3 regions of the Chryseobacterium sp. WLY505 genome follow, and region 2 is predicted to be linked to each of the others. Evidence: riboswitches for the same ligand, from Rfam matches in the RefSeq annotation. Region 2 holds a riboswitch; each other region holds the start of a gene.
The links. A riboswitch is a leader RNA that binds a small molecule or an ion and turns the genes downstream of it on or off. The one in region 2 is predicted to bind thiamine pyrophosphate.
Positions count from the first base shown of each region.

Region 1: another riboswitch for thiamine pyrophosphate. It lies ahead of thiS (sulfur carrier protein ThiS); the one in region 2 lies ahead of pnuC (nicotinamide riboside transporter PnuC).
Region 3: another riboswitch for thiamine pyrophosphate. It lies ahead of RAH34_RS15505 (TonB-dependent receptor); the one in region 2 lies ahead of pnuC (nicotinamide riboside transporter PnuC).

Region 1 covers NZ_JAVCWI010000007.1:140,643-147,277, forward strand. The annotation lists gene RAH34_RS15400 (heavy metal translocating P-type ATPase metal-binding domain-containing protein) at 1-1,018, opposite strand, end outside; gene RAH34_RS15405 (Crp/Fnr family transcriptional regulator) at 1,107-1,820, shown strand; gene panB (3-methyl-2-oxobutanoate hydroxymethyltransferase) at 1,882-2,697, shown strand; gene RAH34_RS15415 (hypothetical protein) at 2,701-3,015, shown strand; gene RAH34_RS15420 (RluA family pseudouridine synthase) at 3,027-3,704, shown strand; gene RAH34_RS15425 (hypothetical protein) at 3,727-4,569, shown strand; TPP riboswitch at 4,675-4,771, shown strand; gene thiS (sulfur carrier protein ThiS) at 4,829-5,035, shown strand; gene thiC (phosphomethylpyrimidine synthase ThiC) at 5,060-6,635, shown strand, end outside.
Region 2 covers NZ_JAVCWI010000015.1:49,022-55,656, forward strand. The annotation lists gene RAH34_RS20845 (alpha-amylase) at 1-563, shown strand, start outside; gene RAH34_RS20850 (ferritin-like domain-containing protein) at 733-1,305, shown strand; gene RAH34_RS20855 (alpha-ketoglutarate-dependent dioxygenase AlkB) at 1,531-2,142, shown strand; gene RAH34_RS20860 (DUF4142 domain-containing protein) at 2,273-2,884, shown strand; gene RAH34_RS20865 (PA2169 family four-helix-bundle protein) at 3,007-3,465, opposite strand; TPP riboswitch at 3,587-3,693, shown strand; gene pnuC (nicotinamide riboside transporter PnuC) at 3,719-4,315, shown strand; gene RAH34_RS20875 (hypothetical protein) at 4,302-5,333, shown strand; gene RAH34_RS20880 (VOC family protein) at 5,794-6,147, shown strand; gene RAH34_RS20885 (GNAT family N-acetyltransferase) at 6,162-6,635, opposite strand, start outside.
Region 3 covers NZ_JAVCWI010000007.1:163,043-169,677, forward strand. The annotation lists gene RAH34_RS15495 (bifunctional aconitate hydratase 2/2-methylisocitrate dehydratase) at 1-1,272, opposite strand, end outside; gene RAH34_RS15500 (WG repeat-containing protein) at 1,560-2,330, shown strand; TPP riboswitch at 2,498-2,589, shown strand; gene RAH34_RS15505 (TonB-dependent receptor) at 2,693-4,810, shown strand; gene RAH34_RS15510 (hypothetical protein) at 4,999-5,751, shown strand; gene RAH34_RS15515 (acyl-CoA thioesterase) at 5,739-6,281, shown strand; gene RAH34_RS15520 (2-hydroxyacid dehydrogenase) at 6,445-6,635, shown strand, end outside.

The DNA of each region.
Region 1 (6,635 bases), on a different contig from region 2:
TAGCATCTACCGGAATGATTTCCTGGTTTCTAACCAGAATTCGGTCTCCTACTTTTACCTCTGAAAGAAGAATGTTATCCTGTTTTCCTTCGAAGTCTACTTTCGTTACAGCAATCGGGTAGAAAGATTTGTAATCTCTGTCGTAGGAAAGAGCACTGTATGTTCTTTTCTGGAAAATTTTCCCGAGAAGCATAAAGAATAACAACCCGCAAAGAGTGTCGAAATATCCTGGCCCATAATCTGTTACGACTTCGTAGATACTTCTTCCGTAGAGAACAAAAATTCCTAAGACAATCGGAACATCAATGTTGACGATTTTATTTTTTAGACCGTACCAGGCGGATTTATAATAGTCTGAAGCTGAATAAAATACAACAGGAGTTGCCAGGAGGAATATTAAAGTTCTGAATAAGCCTCTGTAATGTTCCATCCAATAATCTTCCCCTCCTATATATTCGGGAAAGGCAAGGAACATTCCGTTTCCAAAAGCAAACGCTGCAATGGCAAACTTTACCAGTAAAGATTTGTCAAGGTGATCTTCATTTTTATCAGCGGTTTCTAAGCTGATAACAGGTTTGTACCCAAGATTGGTTAAGAATTTAGCGAGTTCGCTTAATTTCAGATCGTTATGGTTGAAGGAGATCTGTAAGGTCTTTCTTGTGAAGTTAACCTGTGAATATTTAATATGTTTGTTTAATGTATGAAGGCTTTCCAATAGCCAGATACATGAAGAACAATGAATGACAGGGATTTTGAAAGTCACAAGACTAGTGCTTCCTTCAGAAAAATCAGTGACTTTTTCAAAGATTTCCGGTGTGTCCAGATAATCAAATTGAGAAGAATTTTCATCATTCGGACGAATCCCTGCTCCTTTATTAAGCTCGTAGAAATTGCCTAAATGATTTAAATTTAGAATCTCGTAAACAGACTTACATCCATTACAACAGAAAGTCTTTTCATCAAATAAAATTCTCTCTTTTTCTATCCCTTGACCACAATGAAAACAGTTCTCGCTCACCCCATAAAATATTGAACTACAAAATTATAACAAATTTTTTTGTTTATCGCGTTAAAAAGTTCTATTTTTGTGATAAATATCATATAAAATGCCGCAGGAACAACAGATAGCAATTGAAGAGAGGTTCGCCAGAGTTTTTAATGATAAATCATTTAAAGAAAGACTTTCTAGCGCAGATTTTGAAAAATACATTAATGGCAAAAAGAAACTGAGTTTTCAGAAACATGATACCATTTTCGAGGATGGCGAAACTCCAAAAGGAGTGTTTGTTCTGGAAAAAGGGGCTGCCAAACTTTCGAAATCAGGAGCGTTCGGTAAAGATCAGATTTTAAGATTTATCAAAGAAGGAGATATCATCGGCTATCGTTCTTTGCTTTGCGGGGAAAATTTCCAGGCCAAAGCGGAAGCAATGACAGATATTGAATGTGTATTCTTACCTGCAGATATCTTTATGTATCTTCTGGAAGTAGATCCACAGTTGTCTTTCGTAATGCTTCAGAAAATCTCATACGAATTAGGAGAATCTTCCAATACCATCACTTTCCTTGCACAAAAAACCGTAAGAGAAAGACTGGCAGAAATTCTTTTGCTTTTGGAACAGAAACTGGGAGTAGATCCTGAAGGCTTTATCAAGATTTCCTTAACGAGAGAAGAAATTGCCAATATCATCGGTACTGCTACAGAAAGTGCCATCCGTCTGATCTCGGAATTCAAACAGGATAGCCTGATTGAAGTAGATGGAAGAAATATCAAGATTTTAAATCACGACAAACTCATGAAACTCGGTCACGTAGTTTTATAAATCATACAAAAACTTAAGTCGGCTCAAGGCCGACTTTTTAACTTTTAAAAATAGATAAATTATGTCTGTTCACTCTGAAATTAAAAAAGTTACAACTGAAACCTTGCGTAAAATGAAATTCGACAAGGAAAAAATAACAATGCTTACTGCCTATGATTTTACCACGGCAAAGATGGTTGACGCAGGAGGAGTAGATGCTATTTTGATTGGAGACTCTGCAGCGAATGTAATGGCTGGTTTTGAAACCACATTACCCATTACGCTGGATCAAATGATCTATCATGCTCAAAGTGTGGTAAGAGGAACCGACAGAGCTTTGGTGGTAGCAGATTTACCTTTCGGAACTTATCAGAGTAATCCTGAAAAAGCACTGGAGTCTGCGGTAAGAATGATGAAGGAAGGTGGGGCACATGCTGTGAAAATTGAAGGCGGAAAAGAAATTTCCAAGTCTATCAAAAAGATCATCAATGCCGGAATTCCGGTAATGGGACATTTGGGATTAACACCACAGTCTATCTATAAATTCGGAACGTATAAAGTAAGAGCTAAGGAAGAGGCAGAAGCTGAAAAACTGATCGCCGATGCACAGCTTTTGGAAGAACTAGGATGTTTCTCTATCGTATTGGAAAAAATTCCTGCGGATCTAGCGAAGAAAGTTACTGACAGTATTTCTATCCCTACCATCGGAATCGGTGCCGGAGCTCATTGTGACGGACAGGTTTTGGTGTATCATGATATGGTTGGAATGAACAAAGGTTTCAGCCCGAAATTCCTGAGAAGATACCTTGACCTTTACACAGAAATTACAGGAGCTGTTTCTCAATATGTAAAAGATGTGAAAAGTGTAGAGTTTCCAAACGAAAACGAAAGCTATTAATCTATGCAAAACCAACAATCTATCCAGGGAATATTATCTATCGCAGCATTAATTTGTCTTGCTGTGGGATGGTTTAATCTGTTCTCCCCGGAAATTAATCAATTGCTTTCAAGAAAAGTATTCTATGTGCTGATAGGAGCGAGTTTCTTTATTCAGGCTCCATTGCTTACGAATAAAAACTTTGTATATGCAATGTACGCTGCTGCAGCAATCTGTGTATTCGGAGCATTTATTCCGGAAGGGTCAAAACTTTCAGCGGTTAAAACGGTAGGCCTTCTGGCAGGGATTATCCTGTCTTTATCCAATAGAAGAAGATAGACGGAAGAAGTATGAAGGAGCAGATTATATATGAAGACAACCATCTTCTGGTGATTAATAAAAAGGTAGGTCAGCTTGTACAGGGCGATAAGACCGGAGATGAATCACTATTAGAATCCATCAAGAATTTTATAAAAATAAGAGATGCTAAGCCGGGAAATGTTTTTCTCGGCTTGGTTCATCGTATAGACCGTCCCACATCCGGGCTGGTGATCTATGCAAAGACTTCCAAAGCGCTTTCCCGTTTGACGCAGATGGTGAAAAACCGTGAAGTGAAAAAAACATATTGGGCAGTTGTTGGAAAAGAAATGATCCCGCAAAGCCAGAGACTGGTGCATTATTTAAAGAAAAACGAAAAAAATAATAAGGCTATTGTCTTTCCGAAAGCTACTGAAGGGGCGAAAGAAGCTATTCTTACCTATCATGTGATCAAAACACTGGATAATTATCTCCTTCTTGAAATTGATCTTGAAACCGGAAGACATCATCAGATCAGAGCACAGCTATCCAAGACCGGAGTTCCGATTAAGGGTGATCTGAAATATGGAGCACCGCGCTCCAATCCTGATGGGGGAATCAACCTTCATGCAAGAAAACTGGAGTTTATTCATCCCGTTACCAAAGAAAACATTGAAATCATAGCTCCTGTTCCGCAGAATGATGCCATATGGAGAGCTTGTGAAGAATAAGCATATCATAAAAAACTATACCATGAAATTCAAATCACTTTTATTAACCACGTTGCTGGTTATGGCATCTTGTTCAGACAATGATGAATTGCCACCTGATCATTCACAACAGACGATTACTGAAAATACAAGTAAAATATCGTGGAATTATCCTGTTTTGTCACCTGTTTTTAATGGATCGGAGCAAAATTATATATTCGAATATGATGCTCAGGGAAGAATTATAAAAAAAATAGGAGGAAAGTTGGAACTTTCCGGAAGTACCGGGTTTCCTTATGCTTATTCAAAATCTGTTTATACAGCGGTAACCTACACAGGAAATACAGCAATTATGAAAGATTACAGCTCTGACCCTGGTTTCAATGTTCAGTTGAAGGAAAGAAGGTTTGAATTTGATAATCAAGGTAGAGTTATTAAAGTAGTTATTCCACAGGTTAATAATTCATATATGGATAAGTATCTCACCTATACATATGATGCTTCAGGAAAGTTAACTGAAATTTTAACACAATATCCTAATGTTCCGTATGATCCAACTGATCCGCAAGATTATATTTTGACTTACGTAGAAAAGTTTGTTTATAATAACTCAGGAAATTTAGAAAAGGCAGTTAAAACTGAAAAGCATAATAACATTGATGCTTATATTACGAATGAAATTACATTTGATAACTTTGATTCTGTACAAAATCCATTTAAGAATTTGGGTATTTTTGAAGAGTATTTCTACTTTTCATTATCAAAAAATAACCCTCAGAGAAAAATTTCAAAAGAGTTTAAGCCTTATAGCTCCGAATTTTTTCTCAGTCAATCAAACTGGACTAATCAATATAATTCTGATGGAAGCCTGAAGCTTTTTTACTAAAGAACTATTTAAAATAAAAATGAAGACTGTCTCAAAATTGAGATGGTCTTTTTTCTTTAAAGTTATTTCAGATTTTGCCCATTCTAAAAAAATGTCTAACTTCGTTCCCGACTTTAGGGGTGTCTGTTACCAACAGACTGAGACTTTACCCTTTGAACCTGATCTGGATCATACCAGCGTAGGGAAAAGTAGATGACTTTTGCTGTACATTCTATTGTACAATAATGGCCATTCCTAAAGTATATGTAAAATATTAGGAATGGAACTTATAATCAACCACACCCGAAAAACATTTGATGTACTTCCTGAAAATCTGGAAGCATTACTGGCTATAGAGCTGCCTGGAAAAAAGAAAGGTATTGCTGTAGCTGTCAACAACCGCATTATTCCCCTGTCTGTCTGGGCGGAAACCATCCTTAACAACAACGATTCAGTTTTAATCATCACTGCCACTCAGGGCGGTTAATTCTCATATTTAATACCAATACTTATGGCTCACTCCATTACATGTTCGCCATTTCCGAACTCAAAGAAAATCTATGTTGAAGGGAAAATACATCCTATCAATGTAGCCATGCGTGAAATACAGCTTAGCCCCACAAAATTAACCAATGGCGGCTTTGAACATAATGCTCCGGTAACCATTTATGACACTTCAGGTCCTTATACCGATGAAAATGCAGTTATTGATATTCAGAAAGGGCTTCCAAGAATCAGAGAACAATGGATTCTGGATAGAAATGATGTGAATATCTTAGACGGAATTACATCTGAATACGGCAAAGCCCGTTTAGCCGATCCTCGTCTGGATGAACTAAGGTTTTCCTATGATCATAAACCTAAAGTAGCACAGGAAGGAAAAGAAGTTACACAGCTTTACTATGCCAAACAGGGAATCATTACTCCGGAAATGGAATATGTAGCCATCAGGGAAAATCAAAGAATAGAACAGCTAGATTCTGTGTCTAAAGAAATGGCTTTTCAACATCCGGGACACAGTTTTGGTGCCAATACTCCAAAAAGTAAGATCACTCCGGAGTTTGTAAGAGATGAAATTGCTGCGGGAAGAGCGATCATTCCCAATAATATCAACCACCCGGAAAGTGAACCGATGATTATTGGAAGAAATTTCTTAGTGAAAATCAATGCCAATATTGGAAACAGTGCCGTTTCATCCAGTATTGAAGAAGAAGTAGAAAAAGCAGTATGGGCCTGCCGATGGGGAGGAGATACTATTATGGATCTTTCCACCGGGAAAAATATTCACGAAACAAGAGAATGGATCATCAGAAACAGTCCGGTTCCGATTGGTACTGTTCCGATCTATCAGGCATTGGAAAAAGTAAAAGGAGTTCCGGAAGATCTGACATGGGAAATTTTCAGAGATACCCTGATTGAACAGGCTGAACAGGGAGTTTCCTATTTCACCATTCACGCAGGAGTTTTACTAAGATACATTCATTTAACAGCAAAAAGAGTCACCGGAATTGTATCCAGAGGAGGATCTATCATGGCAAAATGGTGCTTATTCCATCATAAAGAAAGCTTTCTGTATACGCATTTTGAAGAGATCTGTGAGATTATGAAAAAATATGATGTTGCTTTCTCTCTGGGAGATGGTCTTCGTCCTGGATCTATTGCAGATGCCAATGATGCGGCTCAGTTTGCAGAACTGGAAACTTTAGGTGAACTGACCAAAATTGCCTGGAAACACAATGTACAGGTGATGATCGAAGGCCCAGGTCACGTTCCGATGCATATGATCAAAGAAAACATGGAAAAGCAGCTGGAAGAATGCCATGAGGCTCCATTTTATACCTTAGGTCCTTTGACTACTGATATTGCGCCGGGTTATGATCACATTACCTCCGGAATCGGTGCAGCAATGATCGGATGGTTTGGTTGTGCAATGCTTTGCTATGTAACACCAAAAGAACATTTAGGTCTTCCAAATAAAGATGATGTAAAAGTAGGGGTGATTACGTATAAGCTTGCAGCTCACGCAGCAGATTTGGCAAAAGGTCATCCGGGAGCACAATATAGAGACAATGCATTAAGTAAAGCAA
Region 2 (6,635 bases):
ATTATGATATGAGCCGGATTTTAAAAGGAAGTTTCCTGGAGAAGAAACCGGTATTCTCAGTTTCTTTTGTTGAAAATCACGATACACAGCAGCTTCAGGCTCTTGAATCTGCGGTGAAAGACTGGTTCAAACCCTTGGCTTATGCTATTATTCTTCTTACCGATGAAGCTTATCCCTGCATCTTTTATCCCGATCTTTTTGGCGCAGACTATATTGATATAAAAGATGAACAGGAAGTGCATATCATCATGCCGAAGGTTGAAGAACTTCCTGGTCTGCTTGAAGCGAGAAAGCTTTTTGCATATGGTGAGCAGATCGATTATTTTGATCATCCCAACTGCGTGGCTTTTGTACGGGAAGGAGATGAAAAGCATCCGGGATGCATTGTAATTTTGTCTAACAGTGAAGAGGGTTATAAAGAAATAGAACTGGGAAAAGAACATGCGGATTCGGTTTATACCGATTTTTTAAAGAATCGTCATGAAGAAGTTTATACGGATAAAGAGGGGAAAGCGGTGTTTACTGTAAATCCGGGTTCAGTAAGTGTATGGGTAAAAAAATAAACACCATAATGATTGACAAATTTTCAGACCTTTTATTCTTTGTAAACAGCTGTCCTGATTCTTTACCTTATATACTCTGATAATTTTAGATACCACATCTTTGTATTTCAGGTAAAAATGGTCTTATAGTTGCAGATTTACCACCAATCAAACACTAAATTATTATATTATGGAAACTAAAACGGCAACCAAAAAATCACCAGCCAAAAAAACGACAACAGCAAAAGCAACAACCAAAACTCCTGCAAAAAAAAATGCAGCCAAAAGTTTGGAAGATCTTTTTGAAGATGCGCTGAAAGATATCTACTGGGCTGAAAAAGCACTGTTGAAAGCGCTGCCGACGATGATGAAAAATGCAACCAGCGAAAAGCTTAAAACAGCCATCGACAAGCATATCACCGAAACGGAAGGCCACGTTGAAAGATTGGAAGAATGCTTTAAAGCATTAGGGAAAAAAGCCCAGGCAAAGAAATGCGATGCTATGCAGGGGTTGCTGGATGAGGGGAAGAGCATACTGGAAGAAACAGAACCGGGAGCAGTAAGAGATGCGGGAATTATTGCAGCAGCACAGAAAGTTGAACATTACGAAATCGCCACCTATGGAACACTTGCTGCATTTGCTAAAGTATTAAAAGAAGAGGATTGTCTTAAAAACCTTTTAAGCACACTGGAAGAAGAAAAAAAATGTGATGAGCTGTTAACCAAAGTTGCTGATACCAACCTTAACAGCAAAGCAATGTAAATACAATCTTTAAAAAAGGAGACCTGATTTTTTCAGGTCTTTTTTTATTGAAAACCAGAAAGGTTTAAAATGCAGCATTTTTATTATGATTGATTTTGTATCAGTTTTAGTATATTTGTAGATATTATTTGTATCAATTTTGTTTTTAATAATGAACTGTAATTGAATACCAAAACTATTATATTATAAAAGAAAACTGTATTCTGCCATTTATAAAGTTTAAAAATGACACAACTTAGCCTGTTCGACTCAGCAGATCTGTACGAATTTCCAAAAGACCTTCTGGAATACAGAGAACATTTCCTGAGCCAGGACGAAGCAGACCAGCTTAAAAACCATTTACTTGAAACAGCTCCCTGGAAACAACGCACCCAGAAAATGTACGATAAGATGGTCCTCACACCTCGCTTAACCGCCTGGTATGGGGATCCGAAAACGGATTATCCATCAGGAAATGGTGAAGTGGAGAATAACCTCTGGACCCCTGAACTGTTTTCCTTAAAAGAAAGGATAGAAGAAACATCCGGTTATCAGTTCAATTCTGTATTGCTTAACCTTTACAGAGATCACAATGATTCAGTTGCCTGGCATCGGGATAAGGAAAGCAGATACGGAAAACGTCCCGTGATTGCATCGGTAAGCCTTGGGCATACCAGGAATTTTGATTTCAGGAAAAAAGACCATCATCAGAGTAAATACAGTTTACCACTTCCTCATGGTTCATTATTGATTATGAAAGGAGATCTTCAACAAAACTGGGAACACCGTATTGCTAAGTCTCTAACCTCTATGAAAGAACGCATTAATCTTACATTCCGGTTAGTTAATAATTCGTAAAATATTTATTCATAATGTTTTATGATTGGTTTAAAAGCGTTGTGATCAGTTTTTTGGCAGATAAATTGTTGCATTTATAAACAAAGTCATTGTTTGACTTCATTTATATCACCACTTAAAATTTATTATTATGAAAAATCTTGTAGTAACAATTTTTGCATTGGCTGCTTTAACGGCCTGCAAAAAAAACGAGCCGACAACCACGAGTCAATCTGAGGAAAGTACCACAATGTCTGCACCTGCAGAATCCGGAATGACGGTAAGCGACTCCACAAAAATGACAGACACCAGAGAACAGAAAAGTACTCTCAGTGATCAGGACAAAAAGTTTGCAGATGCTGCAGCTATAGGAGGACTGATGGAGGTCATGATGGGAAAACTCGCCGCAACAAACGCTGAAAATTCAGTAGTAAAATCTTTGGGAGCAATGATGGTAACCGATCATTCCAAAGCGAATGACGAGCTCAAAAATTGGGCTTCAGGAACAGGGTACACCTTACCAACAACTTTGGATGCCGAAAAGCAGAAGATGTATGATGATCTGAAAGCTAAGAAAGGAAAGGACTTTGACAAAAAATATACAGATCTTATGGTCAGTGATCACAAAGAGGATGTAGAAGCATTCAAAAAAGAGTCTTCAGAAGGAACAGAGTCTTCATTAAAATCTTTCGCAGCGAAGACCCTTCCGACCCTTGAACATCATTTAAAGGAATCGGAAAAAGCTAAAAATGCAGTCAAATAATATTCAGCTTATATGACCTGCATCATAAATATGAACAGAAAGTATTTAATAATTTTGATTTGATTAAATATTATTTTGTTCTTGATTATAGTAAGCTCCTCTTTTCAGAGGAGTTTTTTAGATTATTCTTTCTTTTTGTATTCTTCAATTTTCTTAAACTGTCTGTAAGAATCTTTAAGAAGACGAAGCTGTTCAGATACAATCTCAGTACTTTTTGGGCTGAGATCACCTGTGTCCAGGGCATTTTGATAGGCTTCGATAGCTGCTTTTTCGCCAAACACTACATTTTCTAAGGTAGACTCTATCAGATTTCCCACAGTAAAAGAATTTTTAATGTCAATCCATGTTCTGTGAACAGCTCCTGCCAGGGATGTTGAGTCCTCCGGAATACCTTGCTTTTCTGTGATGAGGTTAACCAGTTCATTTTTCATAATTTTAGTCTGCGAAATCATATGTTCGTACTCATCTTTTACATCCGGATACATTTCCCAGACTTTTCCATCAACTTTTTCAAAACCTTCCTTTCTGTCGTTGGTAATGTGAAGTAAGTCATTAAGTACTGATATTTCCTGATTGTCCATAATATAATTTTTTAGGTATCCATAAAATTATAATTTACTTCAGCGACTCTTTATAATCGTGATCATATCCTGTAAATAAAAAGCCAAAGTCCTTTCTTTTTCCACCAAAAAAACGCACCTTTGCCGAACAATGGGGTGCTACAGAACAGTGGCTGAGATGATACCCAGGAATATACTTCCACACCTGATCCGGATAATACCGGCGTAGGGATTGCTTACTGATCATCTCATCATTTGATTTCTAATAATTAGTATGATGCAGGACATTTTAAAACAAATTACCTTACCGGAATGGTTCGGAGTCTTATTTTCAGTCATTCAGGTTTTACTGGCCCGTAAAAACAACGTCAACAACTATCTTTTCGGAATCGCGGGGATTCTGCTTACGCTGTATGTGATGCTTACTTCCAAGCTCTACGCTGAATTTACCTTAAACCTTTATTATCTGATCATGAGCATCTACGGATGGTTATACTGGAAATTCGGGAAACAAAAATCCGAAATGGAAATCTCTGTTACCACCACCACAGAAAAATGGATTACCGGAGGGATTGTTTTGGGTACTTTTATCTTATTCTGGTCTTTTCTTACTCACTTTACCGATTCGGATGTTCCTGTTTGGGATTCTCTGGTAAGTGCTTTTGCGTGGGCAGGAATGTGGCTGATGGCGAGGCGCAAAATTGAAAACTGGGTGATACTGAATGTCAGCAATATCATTTCGATCCCTTTGATGATTCACAAAGAATTATATCTCTATGCTGCTTTAACCTCATTTTTATTTCTAGTAGCTATTTCCGGATATATAGAGTGGCAAAAATTGATTAAATCCAAAGCTAATGCTGAGCACTAAAGATATCAGACAAGAACTTCATGGAGCTTCCAGAATCTCTGATGAGGTAATGCAATATATTCATGAAGAAGGATTACTTAAAATATGGGTTCCCCAAAAATACGGAGGGCTGGGCTATCGTTTTGAGGAAGGACTTAAAGCATTATTTGGATGGGCTCAAACCGATGGCAGTTTTGGCTGGATGCTGACGCTGTGTGCCGGAGCCAATTATTTTTCCAGAAATGTAAAACCTGAAATTGCTGAATTATTGTTCACCCATTCTGAAACCTGCTTTGGTGGCAGCGGAATGGTGGGAGGAACTGCAGAAAAAATAGACAACAGCTACTATCTGATCAACGGTTCATGGAATTTTGCAACAGGAGCACCTCATCTTACCCATTTTACATTGAATGCCAAGATGACGGAAAACGGGAAACCAATACTGGATGGCAATGGCAATGAAATAGTTCGGTCATTCATTATTCCTAAAGAACAGGCTCAAGTGATTCCCAACTGGAAATCTATGGGAATGAAAGCCAGCGGCACCTATTCATTCACTGTTGAAAATGCTATTGTGAGTGAAGAATACGGTTTTGTTTACGATATCTTTTTCACCAATGATATCCTGGACAGCATTCCGTTCCGGGTCTTTGCAGACTTGACGCTGTTGGTCAATTATTTGGGAATGGCTTCTCATTTTATTGAAGAGGCCGTATTGATTCGTCCTGAGATCCATTTCAAAAGTTTCGCAGAGTCTGTTGAAAAGCATTTGGAAAAAGTATTGCAAATTGCCGGAGAAGTAGAAAATATACTCGGTGATCACAAAGATATTTCCGAAGGATATCAAAACGAAATTCACCAATATGGAGTAGAGCTGGTTCAAAAACTATCCCATCAGATCCTTACGGTCTACACCCAGTTAGGAATCCGGGCAACGGATACTAATTCTGCAGTATATCAGGTGTTTTGTGATTACTTTACAGCTGCTATGCATTTTAATTTCAGACCTTCTGCCAATGATCTGGATTTTTCTTTCTGAGTATAAAATTGCTTGTTAATACACTTTTTATCGCATAGGAATATTCTTTTATGACTGGCGTCATAAAGTAATTTTTTGTTATTTCACTATATTTGGAATAATAAAACTAACCATGAAATAAGCCAACATAAAAACTTGTTAAACTAAAAAATAGAAGATTATCAAAGATTATGAAAGACTTATTTTCATTAAGCGGCAAGAGGAAGGATCATGTTATTATGCACCTAAAAAATGAGATGTATCCCATGATTGAAAATGATAACTGGATTACGGTTACAGTTAAAAAGTGGTGTCATACAATGATTGTATCCTATTTGATTTGCAATGGTTTAGTTGCTTTAACGATTGTAAGAACAAAATTTCTTCCATTTTATGAAAAATATACCGTTTTGTAATTTTTTCTTTTTTGAGAATATAGTTATAAGATCTTAAATTCTTCATTATTTAAAACAATACTGAAATGAAATTGAAAATATTATCCATCGTTTGGGGCGTTGTGGATTTAAACAGAGCAATTGCATTTTGGTGTGAAGCTTTGCATTATAAAATAAAGAATGAGCCTGATGCTGATTTCGCCATTCTGATCCCAAAGGAGGGAGATGGAATACAGCTGTCATTAAAAGTAACCAGTTCGGAAGAGCCCAAGAGACATCATATGGATCTGATAACGGATAATCAGCAGCAGGAAGTAGAGCGGCTTCTTAGTATCGGGGCTGGAAAAATGCCAGGCTGGAATTACGAAGACGATGCTGATTATGTGGTTCTTCTGGATCCGGAAGGAAATTCATTTTGCGTTGTACAGCAAAACAAATGATACCTGAAAAGCATCTATTCTGTAACCCATTCTTCACGAAGAACTGCATAAATAATATCATCCACCCATCTATTTTTCCAGAACAGACTTTTCCTGAAATGTCCTTCCTTTCTTAAACCGATTCTTTCCATCAGTTGAATAGACGCTGTATTGTCAGGATCCACTGAAGCTGTAATTCTGTGTTTGCTCAAATCATTAAAAAGATAAGTAATAACACCCTTTAAAGCCTCGGAAGCATATCCTTTACCATGAAAAAAGGTACTCAATGTAATTCCCAATTCCACCTGTGCATTTTCATCTCCTGTAAAATGAACTCCAATATCTCCAATTACTGCTTTTGAATCTTTATCTGTAATCAACAGTTGGTACCAGCTTTCAGGCTGATTGAATTCTTTTGTATTTCTTTGGATAAAACTTTCTACTTCTTCCAGTGTTTCAGGAATCCAGCCTTGAAATTGATTCGCTTCTGCATCGGAACGGTAATCAAA
Region 3 (6,635 bases), on a different contig from region 2:
AACTTTTCCTGGTGTAGTTCCTACAGCATTTCTGTTGAAAATCTTTTCTACCGCTGTAAGCCCTTGTCCTTCATGAGAAATTTCTTTTGATGGAGCAAAAACAACCGGAGCTTCAACTCCTAAAAGCTGAGCGGCAAATGTCTGTAACTTTTTACCAAATACGATAGCATAAGATCCTCCTGCTTTGATGAATTCCATCTTTTGTGGAGTGAAAGATTTGGTAAGGTCGATCAATTCCTGATCTCCGTTATATAATTTCTTTTCTTTTGTATTGATTGTTAAAACAGTTCCTGTTGCTACTGAATAAGCTTCCTCAAGAACGATATCTCCATTTTCGTTACGAACAGGGTTTCCGTTTTCGTCCACTTTCTTCACCCAGTTTTTAAGGTCGATACCGATACCTCCGGTAACGTCTACTGTGGTAAGGAAGATCGGGGAAATACCGTTTGTTCCCCCTACAATAGGAGCAATGTTTACGAATGGTACATAAGGGCTAGCCTGTTTTCCAGTCCAAAGAGCAACGTTGTTTACTCCGGACATTCTGGATGATCCAACACCCATTGTTCCTTTTTCAGCGATCAGCATAACGCTTGCATCAGGATGTTTTGCCTGTAAAGCTTTGATTTCTTCCTGAGCTTCAGGAGTAATCATACATTTTCCGTGAAGTTCACGGTCTGATCTTGAGTGCGCCTGGTTACCCGGAGAAAGTAAATCTGTTGAGATATCTCCTTCACCTGCGATGAATGTTACTACTTTGATTTCTTCTGCAACTTCCGGAAGTTTAGTAAAGAATTCAGCTTTGGCGTAGCTTTCTAAAATTTCTTTTGCAATTTCGTTTCCGCTGTTGAATGCTTCTTTCAGACGATTGGTATCTGCTTCATAAAGGAAAACCTGAGTTTTAAGAACGTTGGCAGCTTCTTTAGCAATAGCCGCGTCATTACCCAGAGCAAGATCCAGCAATACCTCAATAGAAGGTCCTCCTTTCATATGAGATAACAGTTCAAAGGCAAATGCCGGGGAAATTTCTTCTACTACGGATTCACCCAGAATAATTTCTTTTAAAAATTTTGCTTTCACTCCCGCTGCACTTGTCGTACCAGGTAGTGTGTTATAAATGAAAAATTGAAGAGAATCCGGTCGGTCAGCATTACCTGAATCTTTAATTTGTGTAATGATTTCGCTTAGTAATTCAGCACCATCAATTGGCTTAGGATGAAGCCCCTGGGTTTTTCTTTCTTCAATCTCTTTGATGTAATCCTTATAAATACTCATAATAGAAGGTCTTTCAAAATTAAAGGTAGGCCTGCTTTTTCTTTACTGGTGTGTATAAATACAATTAATGACATTTTGAGTTCCCGCATTTTGATGCAACATTAACCGAATAAAGTCAGCATAATCTACACTTTTTCAAAAGTTTTTTAAAATTATCAAACAATTCAAAATGTTCCCAAAATTACGAAATTTTACAATTTTATAAGAATGAAATTATTTAGATTCTTTATAAATATGAATTTTATAATATCTATTTTTGGTCGTATTTTTGTAAACAAATGGAGAATATGAAAAATATCCTGAATGTTTTATGTGTTTTTATTTCGATTTTCGTTTTCTCGCAGACCAAATCTGTGAAGAAAATTCCCGTGAAGAAAGGAACAAAAAGCACAGTTAAAAAAGCTGCTGCAGCTAATAAACCTAATGCTGATCTGGTAGTGATCAACAAAGATCTTCCTGTCCTGATTCCTAAGAAAAAAGGAGATCAGTTCGGGTATGTCAACCAGAACGGGAAATTTATTATCCAGCCGGAATATCATATTGCTGTATTTTTTTATGAAGACTGCAACCTTCTGAATTCTCCTAATGAAAAGGTCAGAAAATTCGGAACAAAAGACTATGCCACGGTAGAAAAAAACATGATTTCTTACCGTGTAGACCAGTCTGGGAAGAGAGTATATCAATTCAAAGAAGCCGATTTTGGAAAGTGTAAATTTGAAGAATATAAACAACAGCTATTTCAGGCTTATATCCTCAATGGTTTTTACGGAATCATTGAAAAGTCAAAGTTTGTGAATGCTGCCGATTACAGACAATATCAGATCTATCCTCAATATCAGTATCTGTTCATTTTGGAAGGGGATGATGTGGCTAACCCGATGATTGTAGCTTCCAATAATGATAAATTCGGAATTATTGATGTTAATAATAAGATTATCATTCCATTTGAATATTCCAATATTAAAAGAAATTTCAGCTGGAAACTGGGCAAGATGTTTGAAGTGACCAAAGACGGCTCGAATTACTACTATATCGACGCCAACAACAAAACGTACTAAATAATTATTAATGATGAATGATGAATGATTTATTTGATAACTCCTATTTTTCATTCCATAGCATCCACGTATACCGAAACTCAATACCCCGAATCCCGCACCTCGTAACCCGTTATCCCGCATCTCACAACCCCAATTCCAATTCATATATTTTTTGTAATTTTGCGGCTGAAATAAAGGGGTGCTTTAACAGGCTGAGATTATACCCAATGAACCTGGAACAGGTAATGCTGTTTAGGGAACCATTTAAATAATTGATGGATGATTAGCGATAAATATTCGATAAGCATCAGCATCGTTTGCGATTTGTCAATTATCTCATAATCACCCCTTTTATTCATTAAATGTTAAAGATTTATAGAATGAAAGGATTATTTTTTTTAGGGCTTAGTGTAGGCTCAGTAGCTTTTATACAGGCTCAGAATAAAGATTCCCTAAAGGTGAGGGAAATTGAAGCAGTCAACTTTACCAAAAGGCTGCCGGTAGCAAAGGAAATCATCAATGTACAGAAAGATCTGGACAGTAAAAATCTGGGACAGGATCTTCCTATTCTTTTGAAAAATCAAACCTCCATTATTTCTACTTCCGATGCCGGAAATGGTGTAGGATATACCGGTTTTAGAATCCGTGGAGTTTCAGGAAGTGCCATCAATGTCATGATGAATGGTGTTCCATACAACGATTCTGAAAGTCAGGGAACGTTCTTTGTCAACGTACCGGATTTAACAAGTTCTGCCTCACAGATTGTCATTCAGAGAGGAGTAGGAACTTCCAATAACGGGGTTTCTGCCTTCGGAGCAAGTATTAATGTACTTTCTAAAGATCCTGAAGAGAAGTTTTATTTTAAAACAGATGACAGCTACGGATCATTTAATACCTATAAATATTCAGCTGAAATAGGCTCAGGGAAATTCTGGAAAAACCGACTTTCCGTGATGGGAAGATATACCCATATTCATTCTGACGGATATATCGACAGAGCTTCATCCAACTTACATTCTTATAATTTCACTGCTTTATTTGAAGAAGGAAATACGAAATTACGTTTAATGGCTTTTGGGGGAAAAGAGAAAACGTATCAGGCATGGAATGGTATTGATCGTAAAACCTGGGAAACGGATCCTAAATTCAATATTTCAGGAGCCATTTATGATGCCAACTGGGAGAATATTGTAAGTTTCTATGATAATGAAACGGATAATTACAGACAGAACCATTATCAGTTGCTTTGGGAACAGAAGTTCAGCGACCGCTGGAATCTTGAAACCACATTCCATTATACAAAAGGAAAAGGATATTATGAAAACTACAAGCAGGGAGACCCTTTTTCAAGATATAACCTTCCTAATATAACAGAAGGAGGACAAACGATAAAAGCTTCAGACTTTATCAGAAAAAAATGGCTGAATAATGATTTCTACGGAATGGTTTCTACCTTGTACGGAAAGTTTGAAAATTTAGATCTGAACTTTGGTGCCGTTGTCAATCAGTATTACGGAAGGCATTATGGAAATGTGACAGGAGTATTTTTTCCTCAGATTGATGAAAGCGAATATTACAGAAACCGCTCTGTAAAGAATGAAGTGTCAGGTTTTGCAAAAGCTTTATTAAGAGTGGATAATTTTGAATTCTTTGGAGATTTACAACTTAGGAAAATCAATTACAACACAAAGATTCTGACGGCTGGTGATGATGAAGGAGCAGATTTAAGTAAAAACTGGCTGTTCTTTAATCCTAAAGCCGGAGTGAATTACAGAATTGACGGAGGTAAAATATTCCTTTCATACGCTCATGCTCACCGTGAACCCAACAGAGATGACCTGATGGCGAATAACGATGTGAAAGCCGAAAAACTTCATGATATTGAAGCAGGTTTTGAAAAACAGTTCGGGATTGTTTCATTGACGGCCAATGTTTATTACATGTATTATGTGAACCAGCTGGTGTTGAATGGAGAATTGAATAATGTAGGAGCATTTATCAGAACAAATTCGGGGAAAAGCTATAGAAGAGGTATTGAGGTAGGTGCTTTGGCAAAATTATCGAAACAATGGGAGGTTTCAGGAAATGTAACGTTAAGTCAGAACAGAAACCAGGATTTCAATATTCAAAATGGAGATGTTCCTAAGAGCCTTGGAAATACCCAGATTTCATTCTCTCCGAATGTAATTGCCAATGTAAGCCTGAAATTTAATCCTACAAAGAATTTCCAGTTTGCTTTAATGAATCAGTATGTTGGAAAACAATATCTGGATAATACCGAAGATGCTAATCTTCAGCTTAAAGATTATTTCCTGACAGATTTCAATGCGCAATATCAGTTTAAAATTGCTAATAACGAAATTGCATTAAAACTATTGGTGAATAACCTGTTCAACAAGAAATATGTGAACAACGGATCTGTATATGAAGGACAGCCTTATTATTTTTCACAGGCAGGAACCAACTTTATGTTTGGAGTAAGCTGGAAAATACAATAGCAAAAGATCAGGGATACAGATTTATAAATTAGTTTTAGCAGTTTTATCCTTTTTAGACTTAAAAAAAGAAGTTTAAATAGTCGTATTCCTTTTTTTGTACATAATAATCAAAAGACTGTTTCGGCAGTCTTTTTTATATCCATTAAATATTACAAAAAGTCCCGAAAAAGTTATAAATTTGCTGCCAAATGAATATTTCAGCATATATTTTAGAATACTTAAAACAATTTGGAACTACCACAGTTCCAGGCTTTGGGGTGTTTTCACTGAAAAATTCTAAGGCAATTATTAATTCTGAAAACGGAAGCATTCTGCCTCCGGCCAGTCAGATTGAATTTACAATAGATTACGAAGTACAGACTGAAGATCTTGCTGCTTTTATTGCAGAACAAAAACAGATGTCTCTGGAAGCTTCCAAAAGTGATCTTAAAATTCAGACTGATTTTTGGAAGAAAAAACTTCAGGCCGAACAGGTTCTTGAAATTCAAAACCTTGGAACAGTCTTCATTGAAGAAGGGCACACTCATTTCAAGGGAAAAAGAATAGAATCCGGACGTCCGGACTTTTACGGATTGGAAGAGATTAGGTTCTCCGATATCAATAACGGGGAGAAAGTAAATACCACAGTGAATCGTGAAAAGGATTTTAAATTCAAAAAAACAATTCTTTGGATTTTCCTTCTGGCTATTCCGGTTCTTGGAATTGTATACCTGGCGTTTACCCAACAGGAACTTCTTTTTGGAAAAAAATCTTTCAAAAATGTTTCTGTACAAACCTCTACCCATAGAATTGTAAAAGATACGGTGAAAGTGATGGTACATACCCCGGAAACACCTGTTTCAGATTCTTTGAAAAAAGATTCATTAGTAAAACCTGTCGGAAAAGAAATGAAACCTGCTCCGGCTGTCCCAAACAACACTAAGACTAGATGGCAAAAATAAAAAAAGCGTCAGAATCTCTGACCATTATGACCAATATCGTTCTTCCGAACGAAACCAACTCTTTAAGAAACCTTTTCGGTGGTGAACTTCTGGCAAAAATGGACCGTTGTGCGTCTATTTCTGCAGCTAGACACTGTGAAAGAAGAGTAGTAACAGCTTCTGTAAACCACGTATCTTTCAACCATCCGATTCCGGAAGGAGGTGTAGTGGTATTGGAATCTAAAGTTTCCAGAGCATTCTCTACTTCTATGGAAGTGTATGTAGATGTGTGGTTGGATGACCCGATTAACCAGAAGAAAATTCATACCAATGCAGGGATTTATACCTTCGTTGCAGTAGATGAATTCAATCGTCCGATTCCTATTCCGGAAATGATTCCTGAAACAGATGAGGAAAAAGAAAGATTTGCAGCAGCCTTCCGTAGAAAAGAACTTTCATTAATCCTTTCCGGAAGAATGAAGCCTCTGGAATCTGTAGAACTTAAAAAACTATTCCAGGAACCACAGGAGTCTAAGAAAGATAAAAAGTAATCTTATATACTTTATCAATAAAAATGCTTTTAAACTTTGCTGAGTGCTAACGCCTTTGCGAGCTTAAAAGCATTTGTTTTTTCAGAAATTTGCGAACTTTGCGGTAGAATAAAATTGTAATCATTTAGGAATCTGTTCCTATCTCTAAAATCATTAATAAAAAATGAAGATACTTCTTTTAGATAAAAACCATCCTCTTATTACTGAACAGCTTTTGGCTCAGAATTTTATTTTAGAAGAGGATTTTACATCGTCTTATGATGAGGTTTGTGATAAAATTGAGAACTACGACGGAATTATTATCAGAAGCCGTATTCCACTGGACAAAAACTTTCTGGAAAAAGGGAAGAATCT